DNA from 2 places in the Ureibacillus chungkukjangi genome. Region 1 is predicted to be linked to the other one. Evidence: riboswitches for the same ligand, from Rfam matches in the RefSeq annotation. Region 1 holds a riboswitch; the other holds the start of a gene.
What was found. Region 1 has a riboswitch for cobalamin ahead of LG296_RS18175 (glutaredoxin). Riboswitches for the same ligand answer to the same signal wherever they lie in the genome.

Region 2: another riboswitch for cobalamin. It lies ahead of LG296_RS04190 (iron ABC transporter permease); the one in region 1 lies ahead of LG296_RS18175 (glutaredoxin).

Annotation. Positions count from the first base shown of each region.
Region 1 is NZ_CP085009.1:3,677,215-3,685,126, reverse strand. It holds gene LG296_RS18190 (LysE/ArgO family amino acid transporter) at 1-510, shown strand, start outside; gene LG296_RS18185 (YjcZ family sporulation protein) at 694-834, shown strand; gene LG296_RS18180 (bifunctional UDP-sugar hydrolase/5'-nucleotidase) at 890-2,359, opposite strand; cobalamin riboswitch at 2,446-2,623, shown strand; gene LG296_RS18175 (glutaredoxin) at 2,755-2,979, shown strand; gene nrdI (class Ib ribonucleoside-diphosphate reductase assembly flavoprotein NrdI) at 2,976-3,332, shown strand; gene nrdE (class 1b ribonucleoside-diphosphate reductase subunit alpha) at 3,332-5,425, shown strand; gene nrdF (class 1b ribonucleoside-diphosphate reductase subunit beta) at 5,413-6,387, shown strand; gene LG296_RS18155 (MerR family transcriptional regulator) at 6,519-7,094, shown strand; gene LG296_RS18150 (bile acid:sodium symporter family protein) at 7,237-7,912, shown strand, end outside.
Region 2 is NZ_CP085009.1:808,752-816,663, reverse strand. It holds gene LG296_RS04200 (cob(I)yrinic acid a,c-diamide adenosyltransferase) at 1-471, opposite strand, end outside; gene LG296_RS04195 (adenosylcobinamide amidohydrolase) at 474-1,934, opposite strand; gene LG296_RS04190 (iron ABC transporter permease) at 1,939-2,922, opposite strand; cobalamin riboswitch at 3,111-3,306, opposite strand; gene LG296_RS04185 (acyl-CoA dehydrogenase family protein) at 3,387-4,577, opposite strand; gene LG296_RS04180 (acyl-CoA dehydrogenase family protein) at 5,039-6,706, opposite strand; gene LG296_RS04175 (class I adenylate-forming enzyme family protein) at 6,707-7,912, opposite strand, start outside.

The sequences.
Region 1 (7,912 bases):
CCCAGCATAGTTAAAGCATTGCCTGCAACAATTACCGCTGCAATTTGCGATACTGTATTGATTGTACTTGCCATTTTGGGACTATCGCTCATTGTTTTGCAATTTGAATGGCTGCGTCTTGTTTTGTTAGTGGGAGGAATCCTTTTTCTTTTATATATGGGGAAGGTGACTTGGACTTCTCCCGCTGCTAATGTCGAAGGTGAAGAAGCCCTGCCGTTAAAAAAGCAAATCCTTTTTGCACTTTCTGTTTCATTGCTTAACCCTCATGCCTTATTAGATACAATTGGTGTAATAGGAACCAGTGCTATTAAGTACAGTGGGCAAGAGCAATTCTTGTTTACATTGGCTTGTGTAGTCGTGTCTTGGATTTGGTTTTTGGGCTTAGTAACTTTAGGAGCAATTTTGAAAAAATTCCACATTCCAAACAAAATTTTTATTTTATTTAATAAATGCTCAGCTCTTTTTATTTGGGGAACTGCTCTGTACTTGCTTATGGGTATTTTTAGTTAAACCCTAAAAAGGAAATCATAAAAATAAAAATGTATTTGAGCCTTTTAAAATCCTGTGTAAAAGCTACGCCTATAGGGTTTTCCACTACAAACTAGGCATTCTCACCAATACATTCGTCTAGAACACAATATCAAAGGTGCATATATTGATACTGAGTTCGACGAAATGAGGAGGTGTTTTAGAATGGGTAAAAGTGTTGGCGGTGATTTCGGTTACGGAACTGGTGAAAACGGTTCATGGTTCGCTTTATTAGTAGTACTATTCATTCTTCTAATTATTGTTGGTGCTTACTACTTCGGTGGTAGCGGTGGATACGGCTTCTAATATTTAACAAAGTAGAAAAAGCTAGCCCTCCAAATTTTTTGGAGGGCTTTAGTAATTAGTACCGTACTTTAAAGTGTCCATGATTCGGAACAGCTTTAGGGAAGCAAGCTTGTAAATAGCCCTTAAATAAAAAAGGAACTGTTTGAGTTGCTTCATAAAGGATTTCTCGATTTTTTAATAAAGGAAAATCAACCCCGGTTAAACGATAGCTGTTGAATACTACCTGATAATGTTGATGCATTCCAAGTGGCTTACCCTCGAAAACTATCTCCTGTACACGTTGCCCCACTGGCTCCTTCACATCAAATACATAAGAAATTCCGCCCCAGAAATCATATTGATAGGCTTGTTGGGTACCAGGGAAAACATTTGTACTAAAATCAATTTCGCCAGCTTTATTGAGTGCTAAAACGGCGGCACTTAACTCCATTAATTCTTTTATTTCAGCCCCTGAAAGTGAAATGACCTGTAACTTATGCTCTCGTGGAGAATTCTTAAGTAAAACCCGATTGGTTATGCTACCTTTGAACCCACCTTTCTCCAAATACAAAAGATCACAAACAGAAATTTCGGCATTTGTAGCTTTGAGCTGCATGTCATGAGTTAGCTGTATAAAAGGATGGCTAGAAAGCCTGGAGGACAATAAACCCTTATATGAATAGTCATCCTGTATGTATGTGAGCTCTTGATCTAACCATTCTTCAACTTCTGCTGGATAAGAAAATTGACTATCCTCTAGTTGATGGAAGATTGCATGACTATGTCCCTCTTCAAAATCGATTTGAACCTCGAAAAAACCATTGCTGTGAGAAGTCGGTTGAATAATCAAAGTGTTCTGCAGCCTTGTATTTATATATAAATGCTGGTGACCAGTGATAAGTAAATCAATATCCTGAATCGTTTCTAGAATTTCATTTGCTTGATTTTCACCGGTTCTCGCTTGGAATACAGCCTCTGTTGAAGGGTCCTCGGAAAAGCCTCCATGATAGGAAACGATGAGATAATCAGGTTTTTCATGCTCTTTTACATAATCTACCCAGAAATGCAGTGCTTTTAAAGCGTCCTCAAATATTAGCTCCTTCACATATCCATGCTCGTCCCACATAGGTGTAAAGTGAGTAGTAGCACCTACAATGACAAACTTTTTTTCGTTAATGTTTTGCACGTAATACGGTTTAGCGAAGTCTTTGATATTGCAGCTAATCCAAGGAAAACGACAATCAGAGCGTAATTTTTCTAGAGCTAGAAGACTGTTATGAAATTCATGATTTCCTAAAATCGCAATATCATAGATTTGATTTGCTAGCTCAATCATTGGATGCTGGCTTTTTTGGATGTGCTGATAATAAAAAGTGGCTGGACTACCATCAAGAAAATCTCCGTTATCAATTACTAAATCAGCATTTAAGGATTTCATTTGCTTGACTAATTTCTCAAAACGATCGAGTCGTCCATGGATATCACTCGTAACTAAGATGGAAAAGGACATATTTTTCACCACTAATTCTCTGTCTTTTTTTATCATATTTTTAGTATAGCAAATGAAGATTTACTCATTTACATAATATTAGAATTTATGCTACACTTATCTTCGTAAATTAAAACTATATATTGTGTTTGTTTTAACTAGGTACTACTACATGTAGTTTAATAGGGAAGTTCGGTGTAATTCCGACGCTGTCCCCGCAACTGTGATGCTGACAATGATTCGATACCACTGTGTTTTCATGGGAAGGGAATCAAAGGGTGAAGCTAAGCCAGGAGACCTGCCTAGTAAAACAGATCATTCATTTCTTCGGGGATTGAGAAATGGGGACGTACCCTTTTTCAATTCACTTAGGACGTTTCCATTTTTAGGCTATCTCTTTTCGAAGAGATAGCCTTTTTATTTTGAAAAATTACCACAAGGAGAGAGATTCGATGAAATTATATACAAAAACGGTATGTCCAAAATGCATGTGGGTAAAATCAGAGCTGGAAAAAGCGAAAGTTATAGTCGAAGAGGTCAATATCGATCATGAACCACATGAAAAAGAATTTCTTATTCAGTCAGGGTTACTAACAGTTCCAGTTTTAGAAATTGAAGGGCGCTTGATAGGGGACGTTAAAGAGATCATTTCGCAAATCGAGTTGGTTGCACAATGATTGCTTACGCAAGCAGAACTGGGAATGTACGTTATGTCGTTTCCAAAATACAGGGTGAAGCCGTGGAGATTAAAGAAGGACTTCAGCTGGACAAGCCTTATTTATTAATTACTTATACAGATGGGTTTGGAGATATTCCGACAAAGGTTGCCCAATTTTTAGAACATAATGGCTCTCTCTGTAAAGGTGTTGTAGTCAGTGGCAATAGCAACTTTGGTCATCACGTATTTGGTGGAGCAGGAGACAAAATAGTCTCACGCTATCAGGTGCCATTGGTACGGAAAATAGAATTGCGTGGATATCAAAAGGATTATGAAATGATTCAACAGTTTTATGAAACGAGGGTGATGTAATGAAGACGTATTTAAAGTTAAATAATGATGTGCTCAATCGCTATAACACAACGGGACAATTAGAGCTAGAAAAGGATCGTGAGGCTACACGACGTTACTTTTTAGAATATGTGAACGTTCGCTTGCGGTACTTTATCGATATTGAAGAAAAGCTTCGTTATTTAGTAGAGGAAGGTTATTACGAGAAAGAGTTTATTGAACTGTATGACTTAGAATTTATTAAACATTTATATAAAAAAGCATATGATTACAACTTTCGCTTTCCCTCTTTTATGAGTGCAAGTAAATTTTACGATAGTTATGCTATGAAGAGTCGTGATGGTGAAGAGATTCTTGAAAAATATGAGGATCGTATTGTGATAATTGCGTTGTATCTGGCTCAAGGAGATGCAGAATTAGCAGAACGAGCTGTGGAGGCGATGATGGAAGCCTATCAACCTGCTACACCAACAGCTTTAAATAGCGGGAAGAAGGCACGTGGGGAACTAGTAAGCTGCTTTAAGCTATCGATGGACGACTCTATGAATAGTATTGCTGAAAATATTGGCTATTGTTTGGAGCTTTCACGCCTTGGTGGTGGGGTGGGTGTTAACTTAACGGACTTGCGCCCATTAGGAGATCCAATTAAGGAAATCCAAAATCGGGCAAGTGGTGTAATACCGGTTGCTAAGCTTCTAGAAAATTCCTTTAGTTATTCTAATCAGCTCGGCCAACGTAACGGTTCGGGCGTTGTATACTTAAATATTTTCCATGCTGATATTGAGAATTTTATTTCTTCCAAAAAACCAAATGCAGATGACAAAATCCGTTTAGCGACATTGTCTACTGGGATAATTATTCCGAGTATTTTCTTTGAACTGATGAAGCGGGATAAGGATATTGTGCTCTTTAGTCCATACGATATTTACAAAGAATATGGAAAAAGAATGTCTGAAATTTCAATTTCGGAAATGTATCACGAGCTACTGGATAATCCAAGGGTTCGAAAAATTAAACGATTAAATGCGCGAAAGCTTTATACAGAAGTGAAAAAAGCGCAATTTGAATCTGGTTACCCTTTTGAAATTTTTGATGATAACGTGAATGAAGTGCACCCACTGAAAAATATTGGGCGCGTTCAAATGTCAAATCTATGTACGGAAATATTACAGGTGCAGCAAAAGAGTATTATCACAGATCAAGATGAACCGAATGACTATGGTTTGGATGTATCCTGTAATCTAGGCTCAATTGATATGCATGAGGCAAGTAAGGTAGCTGATTTTGGGAAGTTAGTTGATACGGCAATGAGGCTGTTAACGAATGTATCCCAAATGACTTATATCAAAAATGTACCATCTGTTGCTAAGGCAAATAAACTCATGCATTCAGTTGGTCTCGGTGTGATGAATTTGCACGGGCATTTAGTGACGCAAGGCATCATGTATGGCTCAAAGGAATCTATTGAATTTATAGATGGCTTTATGGAAGCTTTAAACTATTATTCTCTAAAAAGCTCGATGGAGATTGCGAAAGAGCGCGGAGAGACTTTTTATGGATTTGAAGAGAGTGAATATGCAAATGGAAACTATTTTGACTCGTATATCAATAAAGAGGAAAAGCCTTTCCAGACTGTTACAATACGAGCCCTAGGGAATGTGCCGATTATAACAGCAGCAATGTGGAAGGAGCTAGCTAAAGGTGTGAAAAAGTATGGTTTGTTCAATAGCTATAGAATGGCTGTTGCTCCTACTGGATCCATAAGTTATATAAGATCCTGCACGGCTTCCATCGCCCCCTCTACAGAACGCGTGGAGGTACGCGATTATGCCGATAGCCGCACCATTTACCCAATGCCATTCTTAAATAATGATAATGCTCACCTCTATGTTGAAGCATATGATGTCAATGCTTATGACCTAATCGATTTATATGCTGCTGCCCAAAAGCATGTGGACCAAGGGATTTCGATGACGCTCTATGTAACGGATGCGTGGACAACTGAACAGCTAGCCAAAATCTATATCTATGCTTGGATGCGCGGCATTAAATCAGTTTACTATGTACGTCAACGATTACAAACATTAGAGGAGTGTATAGCATGTCAAATATAATTTATGAGGCCGTCAATTGGAATAAACCGACAAGCGAGCTTGCACAAGTTTTTTGGGACCAACAATGGAAGCAGATTTGGTTCCCAGAAGAAATTGCAGTTAGTAAGGATGTGAAACAGTGGCAAAGCTTTGAGCATCAGGAAACATACAAAAAGGTATTTGCTGGGCTTACACTCCTTGATACCGTACAAACTAATATTGGCATGAACCAAATTGCTACCTATGCAACAGATTTACAGGAAAAAGCTGTTTTCACTGTTTTCGGGGCTTTTGAAGCCATCCATGCAAAATCTTACTCTTATATTTTCACTACTCTATGTACAAACACAGAAATTGACGAATTATTTGAGTGGGTAAAGAAAAACGAATATCTTCAGTACAAGGCAACTAAAATTGCGGATATCTACAACAATATAGAGGAAGGAAATTCAGAAAGCTTATGGAAGGCGATGTTCTCTTCCGTTATGCTAGAGTCCTTCTTATTCTATTCCGGCTTTTTCTATCCTCTCTATTTGGGCGGTCAAGGAATCCTGCGTAATTCAGCAGAGGTCATTTCGCTCATTTTACGAGATGAATCTATCCATGGAGTTGCAGTGGGCTTCTTTGCTCAGAATTTATTCAAGCAATTTTCGAAGCAGAAGCAAGAGGAGCTAACGGTTTGGGGATATGACCTTTTACTGGATTTATATCAAAATGAAATGGACTATACTGATGATTTATATGCAGAAACGGGCCTTTCCCCAGATGTAAAGGCATACGTACGCTATAACGCCAATAAGGCCTTGATGAATGTTGGCTTTGAAGCGATGTTCCCAGAGGAGGAAGTAAATCCAATTGTGATGAATGGGATTCGCAATGAAGGGTCTACTAATGACTTTTTTAGTCAAAAAGGCTCTTCCTATGCCAAAGCCAAAGTAGCATCTATTACTGATGAAACCTTTAATTTTAAAAATAGAATTTAAATATGAAACTCATAAAGGCTAAACTCTTGCTTTTGTGAGTTTTTCTTGCAATACATGTCTATATTTGTAGAACGATTTTTAAAGGAATGTAGTAATTTTTTGCGAACTGTATAGAGTAAGGGGTGATATGTATGTCAGATATAGCGGTAGTATCGGATACATCAACTGGTGAAGACCTTATTTATAATACGGTGGCAGTTAGTAAAATAGTAGGTGTTCAGGAAAGAACTCTAAGGAATTATTGCAGGCTAATGCAAAAGCATCATTACGACTTCCAAAAGAACAAAAATGGACATTTCATTTACTATAAAAAAGACATTGAAATGATTAAAAAAGTAGTCGATCTTAAAAACTCTAGCTCCCTGACGATCAAACAAGCTATAAGTGAAATCCTTGGTACAACTCCAGACGAACTAAAAGACAGTCTACAAAAAAAATTCACAGAAATGCACGACATAAACAATCTTCTAGAGGAATTTTCAGTATTTAAAAATGAGCAAATGGAATTCAATAAGAAGCTTCTTGAACAGTTAATTCAACAAGAGCAAACCTTCAAAACGAGTATTGAAGAGAGAGATAAGAAATTAATGTTTGCCATGAAGGAATCTATGGAAACAAGAAGGCAGCTTGCAGTAGCAACTGCTGAAGTAGAAGCGGTAAAGGAAAGGGAGAGAAAGAAAAAACGATGGTGGCAATTTTGGAAATGACAGAAAATCAATTTAATAGCGATTAGCGGTAGCTTGCGAATGATGATGACGCAGGCTATTTTTGTTTTTAAAGAACTATTTACCAACTACTGTAAATTGGAGTATAGTAAAGTTTATAGAATTTTTAGAAAGAAGGGCTTCGATGTTAGCTGATATTAATAAACGCCTCCAAAAACTCATGCCGATCCTAACACCCCTTAGCTTGATAATTGGTGTATTACTCGAGGATATAGGTGGGCAATTAGCATTTCTTGTTCCTGTGTTATTCGCTTTTATGACCTTTGCTGGTAGTTTAAGCATGAATTTTCAAGGCCTGCGAAGCTTCATGAAATACCCCTGGGTTATCCTCACTACCATTGCATTTTTACATATTCTTATGCCTGTTTGGGCGTATTTTATCTCAACCCTCTTATTTGATGATCATTTATTAATCATAGGCTTTATTCTTTCCGTTGCCGTTCCTACTGGAGTAACGAGCTTTATTTGGGCGAGTATTTGTAAGGGGCACCTACCGCTATGTTTATCAATCATTTTAATTGATACAATTCTTTCACCAATTATCCTACCAACCTTAGTTCATTTTGTAGTAGGGGAAAAAGTTGAAATTAACACAATGTCCATTATGCTAGATTTAATGTGGATGATTGTATTACCCTCGATTGCAGCTGTTTTACTGAATGAGTGGACTAAAGGAGAGATCAATCAAACACTGGGGAAAACACTAGCCCCTTTTCAGAAGCTGAGTTTGTTTTTAATCGTAGGTATCAATAGTAGCGCCATTGCACCTTATTTGAAAAATATAACATGGGAAATCATTT
Region 2 (7,912 bases), 1.1 Mb from region 1:
CGATAAACGATTTAGATATCTCTGGATAATAGCAGGCGCATCCTCTACTTCATTTAAAAGTGTTACTACTTGTCTTTCTGCTCTACGTGTCACTGTTCTTACAATATGAAGTGTTGCAGCTGCCGGTGTGCCACCAGGTAAGATAAATCTCTTTAAAGGCGGCGCTTCATCAGATAGGGCATCAATTCTTTTTTCCAATACCTCAATAGATGCTTCCTGCAATGTTATTTTTCGTTCCTTCATGACATTTGCTAAATCACCACCACAGTCAAATAGCTCATGCTGAATTGTTTCAAGGTCTTCTAGTAAATCTTTAAAAACTGTTGAATCTAATTCCGTTACGGCCTTGCCAATAAACGAGTTTAGCTCATCGATTGTGCCATAGGCTTCTACACGCAGATCATCCTTATTAACGCGTCCACCTATTAAACTTGTTTTTCCTTTATCCCCTGTTTTTGTGTAAAGCTTCATAATTATCTATCCCCTTTTCGATAAGATTGAACTGCCTCTACGGTTGCTTCGAACACACCTTTACCTATTACCTGACCGACTTCAGTAATCGGACCCCCATATTGCATTAACTCTCCTGCCTGTGTTGAGGCAATCAATAAGCTATCTGTTGGCGTACCTGTCGCAATGGTATTCGAAACTGAATCGTAAACCTCTTCATGCTGCAACGCTTTTGATTTTGCTTCGGTTGCTGTCATCATTGCCTGCACAAAGGCCTCATCCGATAATTTTCCGTTAATAAGCACCCATGTGTTAATGGTACCAACACGAAAGAAATCGTTACGTTTATAGCTTTGGGAGACATCAATGGCATTTCCAACTCCCGCTGTAACTACTACAATTACTTCACCAAATGGCATGCTATAGTTTTTAACTACTGCCTTTTTTGTATCAACAGCAGTCATCATACCAACTGTATTTGTCGGGGAAAAGTCTTTATCAACTAAGTATTGATAATATTCTTCCTTCACATTATCAATATCATAATTGGGGGCTACGGTGCGATTTACAAAATTCGCAAACCAACCCATACCCGCATTATGTACAGCAGATGATAGCACCTTTAAAGGAAAAGGAGATTTAAATTCAACATATTCATTGGTGATGTTTAAATGCTCGACTGTAATTACTTTTTCAAGGGTGTCCTGCAAATCAGGTAAAATCGTCATTTGTGGCTTCGGCTGCTCTGGATGTGCTTGGATTGAAATCCTTGTATCGTAAACAGCCATAACCTTTTCCTCAAGCAAGACCTCATGAGGGGCACCATATGCTCTCACTTTTCCCTTTTCCATTAAAAGTATTTCATCACAGTAGAGTGATGCCAGGTTAATGTCATGGAAAACGGACACAACGGTTAAATCATTTTCAGTTACTTCCTTTCGAATCATATCCAATATTTGCTTTTGATGTGCAATATCCAAATGATTCGTTGGCTCATCAAGCAGCAGTAAACTAGATGCCTGGGCTAAAGCCTGGGCTATAAAAACTCGTTGCTGCTCCCCACCCGATAAAAACTCTAAATAATGATTTTCATATTTCTCAATATCCGTTTGCTGCATCGCCTTTTTTACGGCACTTTCATCTTCAGCTCTCCAGCTTGAAAAGAAGCCTGATTGATGGGGATATCGACCAATGGAAACTGTCTCCCGTACCGTACTTGAAAATGCAGTTGCGTGTAATTGCGGTAAAATCGTCATCTTTTTAGCTAACTCACGTGTTGAGTATTGATCTATCTCCTTGCCATCTATGAAGACATTTCCAAAAGTAGGACTCATTATGCCGCTGATTACCTTCAATAGCGTTGACTTCCCACACCCGTTCGGACCAAGTATGCCTATCATTTTTCCCTTTTCAACTTGAAATGAAATTTCTGATAGAATAGGAGCCGCTCCGTAACCGCCAGAAATATTATGAACCTTTAGCATAGTTTCACCCCCTACTTCTTCGTTGCTTAAAGAAGATATATGAAAAGACTGGCGCGCCGATAAAGGCTGTAATAACACCAATCGGCAGTTCAGATGGTGTGATAATCGTTCGAGAAACAAGATCACAAATTATCAATAGACTTGCTCCATTTAAAAATGACAGCGTTAGTAAATGACGATGATCAGTACCCCAAAGCATACGCGTCATATGTGGAACGACTAATCCTACAAAGCCAATAGTACCTGAAACCGAAACAGCCGCCCCTGTTAGCATCGAACCTCCTGCCAGAATTAAATACTTTCTCAACTTCACATTAACTCCTAAAGCTTGTGCTCGTTCATCACCATACATCATGGCATTTAATTCTCGACGATTTAACCACAATAAAATAACACCAATTACAACAAAAGGTAGAATCATTTGCACATATGGCCATCCACGCATAGACACACTACCCAGTAACCAGCTTGTAATTTCACGGAGCTGTTGGCCTGTAAGTGCAATCATTAATGAAATACAGGATCCTAAAAAGGAGCTGAATATGACCCCTGTTAAAATAAGTGTTTCCATTTTCATAGAACGGTCGATTAGTCTTGCAAAGGATAGGACAAGAATCATTGAAAGAAATGCACCGACCATCCCGAATAACGGCAGAGTGTAAGACCCGAGTACCGGTATTGAAAGACTGAAGAAAATCGTTGCCACTGCTCCAACAGAAGCACCGGAGGAAATACCAAGTGTATATGGATCTGCCAAAGGATTTTTAAGTAATCCTTGAAAGGCTGCCCCTGCAATGGCAAGTGACGACCCGACAAGTCCAGCTAAAATTACACGAGGCATTCGAATACCCCATAATATACTATAAGCACTTGGATTGGTCTCGTTATCCCATAATGTTGAAAGAGGTATATCTGCAGAGCCAATCGAAACCCCAAGCCAAATGCTAACGAATAAAATTAAGATAGATGAACTATAAGCAAATACCATTTTCTTTTTCACAACACGACCCCAACACTATTCTTTACAATATTATATTTTTTAGTAGAAATTGAATTGTATTTCATTGCTTCACCTTTGTTTTCATAAAAATAAAAAGCCTCCCTAGCCAAGTCAAAAGGGAGACTTTTGTAATTAATAGAATTACAATCGCAGTACTCCCCCTATCCTCGTAAGGTTTGAATCGTTATCATAAAGGCAGGTCTCCTGGCTTATGTTCATCATGCTCCCCTCCTTCCCATTACGAGCCTTTCGTAACAGTGGACTTTAGGGGCACTCCCATTTACAGTTGCGGGACAGCGTTGGACTTTCACCAACTTCCCTTTTACTCTTTTTGCAAAGCTTTGCAAAAAGACCTTTACTAGCTATGAAATTATTTCTCTCTATTATACTTTATTTATGGAAAAGAATGTATAAAACTTTTCGAGTATCATTGATCCATTAAACTTGTTTTATTATGCTTTTTCGTTCAGTACCATTTCAGCTAATTTTTTTATCGTTAAATCATCCATTGGTGGATTATGGAGTCCCGCACGCACATCACGGTAATAACGTTGTAGCGGGTTTGAGCGCTGTAGGCTTTTTGCTCCAACTACTCGCATCGCTTTATCGACTACAGTAATGGCAGCATTAGTGACAACATGCTTTGCTACATTTACTGCATTAACAATAACCAAGCCTTCCTGTTCTGTTAGCGTTTTACCCTTTTGTTCTTTCGCTTTCAATTCCACATAGCTTTGTGCAGCACCATATAATGCAAATCGGGCTTGGGCTAATTCCAATTCGATTTCACCAAGCAATGCTTGAACATTCGGTAACGTAGCTATTGTCCCTTGAATGCTGTTCGGTGAATGAGTTTTGGCAAATTGTATTGCATAGTCACGTGCTGCTTGTGCAATTCCTAGGTATGTTGCGGGAATCATGAGCAGCCATCCATTCAATTTGAAGCCTGTCGTATAGTTAGGGACTTCTACCAAATCAGATGCATCCAATTTCACGGCATTCAACACTAAATCATGGCTCCCTGTTCCACGCATTGCAATAACGTCCCAGGTCTCCTCTATAGAAATCCCTGGTGTATCTTTATGTATTAAAAAGAAGCCGATTTTCTCCTCGTCCTCAATCCATGCAGAGGTTAAAAAGTAGTCTAACTCAGGTGAGCCAGTCGTATAGCTTTTTCGCCCATTAATAATCCAGTTGTCCACATCACGTTTTGCCGTCGTGCCAGGGCGCCCTCCACGAATCGGACTGCCAGTTGCCGCTTCACTTACAGCCCTGTTAATAATTGCTCCTTTTTCTACCTCTTTAGCAAAGGCCGCTAGCTTCGCAGGCTCCCAATATTTATTCTCAAATAATTCACCCACCGTTAATACCGTCCAGCCTATTGAAAGCGCTGTGCTTCCATCGTAGCTCGCTAGGGTTTCCTGTAACAAAATAGCATCATAAATAGTAAAACCGTCGCCACCTAATTCTTTCGGTAAGGTAATTTTCGTATACCCGATATCACGTAGCTTTTGAATATGCTCGCGAGGAAAGATTGATTGTTCATCAATTTGTTGGGCATTAACTTTGAATTCTGCTTCTAGGGTTGCTAGCTTTTTTAACCATTTTCGTTGTTCTTCAGTCTTAATAAATAAACCTTTCAAATTCGCCATCTCCTTATCAGACTAAATCCGCTCTCTATCTTATAAGTCTATTTTACTTTTAGCTTCTTTCATCCGTCAAATTCTTAGTAACTTAATATGGATTGTAAGCTGGTGAGTCTCTTAAAATGGATTGCGGTTTTGGAGTGGTTAAGGGTTGAAGAATAACCGAAAAATTTCCTTCTAAATTGAAATATAGTGATATTTTCATTGAATTAAAGGAAGTTTTTCCGCTTATTTTGCCAAAACCCGTGAATTTCGGCTTATTATATAGAGATTAACAGGAAAATCTTCTCTTATTTCTGCTTGTTAGGCCTCTATTTGAACCATTAACCGAAAATTTTCCGCTTAAATAAAAAGCATGGCGAACTCGATTACGATCGCCATGCTTTTTCACAAATTGTATTTACACTTTTCACTTCAGAAGAGCACCCTTTCTTTTTTTAAGCACTCTCCCATCACTATTAGATTATTTCATGGAAATACTGAACAGTTTTCATTGGGTCACCTACTTTACGCAGCTCCCAGGTTTCTTCTAAATAGATTTCCGCTAACTTTTCATATTTATCTCCAAATTGAGCTGCCCATTCTATAGCGATGACACTTTCATAAATAAGGGCCATTTTTTCTGTAATTGCCTTTGCATCATAAGTTTGTGTGGCATCATCTAAGGAAACAAATAGCTGTAGCTGCTTATCGATTACATTTAATTGAACTTCGACGATTTCTTTCAACTTTGATGTTGGAATTGCTAGTAATCGCTTATTCATTTCTTCAATAAATAAATTATGTGCATCATACTTTTTAAATAATCGAATGACCTCAAGGGCTAAAATGTTCGCCGTACCTTCCCACACCGTCAGAACCTGTGCATCCCGTAATAATCGCGGTGTGACAAAGTCTTCGATATAGCCATTTCCTCCATGAAGTTCGATGGCTTCACTTGCAAATTTGACTGCATGCTCTGCCGTTTCCTTCTTCATAATAGCGATGTACAATCGATTCAAAACCGTTTCTCTCGTAGTTCCCTTCCCATTCGTAACAAGATCATATTGCTGAATCAAATCAAATGTAGCAGCTACTTCCACATGTAGTTTTGCTGCTAATTTCCCTAAAGAATCCTGAATCATCGGGTAGTTCGTCAAGCTTTGCCCGAATGCCTCACGATTGGAAACATAGTGCTTCGCTTCTAGAAACGCACGTCGCATAATCCCTACTGAAGCTACAGCATTACAAATCCTAGAGAGATTTAGAGCTTCAAGCATATAGTATATGCCCTTACTTGGGTCCCCAACAACATAGGCACGCGCACCATCAAACTCTATTTCTCCAGACGGCACTGCACGAACGCCTAATTTATCCTTTAGCCGGCGAATTCTTAGCCCGTTGACTGAGCCATCTTCATTTTTCCACGGTACTGCAAAAAGCGTCAGCCCCTTTGACCCTGCTGGTGCGTTAGGGATACGTGCCAATACCATGGCAACTCCGCACATTCCTGCATTTGAAGCAAAATATTTTTCGCCATATAACCGGTAGCCTTCTCCATCAAAACGTGCCTTAACCACGTTTGCACCTACATCGGATCCACCTTGTCGTTCCGTTAAAAAGGTAGCTCCTTCAAATAATTCCACTTCCCCTGTTGAACAAACATAGGGAAGAAATCGTGCCTTCAATTCCTCACTTGCATAATGATCCAGTAAATAGGCTGTTGCCATCGTTAACGTCACTGGACAATAAAAGCCTGGTTCGGCATGAGAAAGCAGATAGCCCTGTGCAAAGCTATAAACATAGTTCCCCTTTTTCCCTAACTGTGGAATTTCTTTATGGACATAGCCCACGATTCCAGTATTATAGGATTGCTGAATTGTCTGTTTGTAGCCTTCATTGACCCATACCTCTGAAGTTTCCTCACCGTATTTATTGTATCGTTTTAGTCGAGGCTCTCCCTCCCTATCAGTATGCTTTGCCCGTTCATCAATTTCACCGGCAACTAGCTCCCCAAAATCCTGCAATTCTCGTTTTGCATATTCTAAGAGCTTCGGTTCCAGCATTTGTTCTAGTATTTTGTGAAGCGTCTCATCATTTTCAAAAAAGTTTGATTCTCTTTTACTAGAAGATTGCAAAACCTTCATTTAGTTCACCACCTGTTGCTTCAATTGTTGTTTTAGAATTTTCCCTGAAGCATTTCTTGGTAGCGCTTCCACTTGTTCAAATACCCTTGGCACTTTATATTTCGCTAGATGCTCAGTTAAATAGGCTTTAAGCTTCTCTTCATCGATCGGCGTTTTCGTCGCATATACTGCTTTTACCGTCTCGCCCCATTCTTCATGAGGAATACCAATAACTGCTACTTCAAAAATACCCTCAAATTGAAGCATACGATCCTCGATTTCCTTTGGATAAATATTGACCCCACCTGAAATAATAACGTCCTTCTTTCGGTCCACTATCCAAATAAAGCCGTCTTCATCAAATCGAGCTAAATCACCCGTCCTTACCCAGCCATTTATAAAGGCTGCTTTTGTTGCCTCAGCATCTCGATAATAACCGACCATATTACCCTCGCCGTATAAAACCACTTCACCGATTTCACCTTCAGCAACATCTTCCCCATCTTCGTTGATAATTCTAAGCTCTGTCCCGAACGGTGCACGCTTGCCGACGCTCCCAGCCTTTTGTTCATGTTCATCATTAAACAATAATGCCCCACTTGGACCTGCCTCAGTTAATCCGTAAACACATAATAGGTTATCCGTCTTAAAGGCTTGCTGAACTAAGCGAATTTCTTTTTCAGAAAGCGGTGCTCCTCCATAAACCCACCATTTCATCGAGGAAAGATCGGCTGTTTGAAGTCTTGGATTCGAAGCTGTTACCAAATATGCCACAGGTGCCCCAAAGAAGTGCGTCGTTTTTTCATTTTCTACCGAGTCGATTAATAAATCCGGCGTGAAGGTTGGTGTTAAAACAATTGTTGAACCTACTAAAACACCAGACATTAAAAATAAATGTAGTGGCGCGGAATGAGTTAATGGCATCATTAAAAGAAGTCGGCTTTCTGGCTTCACTTCCATTTCGATAGCTATCATTTGCGAAACGGCTAAGACATTGCGATAACTAAAAAGAACCCCTTTTGGTTTTCCCGTTGTTCCAGATGTATATAGAATTGTAGAAAGGTCGTCTTCTGTTAACTGGCAGTCAATTGGTGTAGTTTCGCTTTCTGTTAAAAGCTCTGTGTAGCTCAACCATCCATCAGTTGGTGCTCCTGTTTTGATTTTTAATGGGATAGCCGAGATTTTTTCAACAGCTGCAAAAATAGCTTCATGTGCTAGAATTGCCTT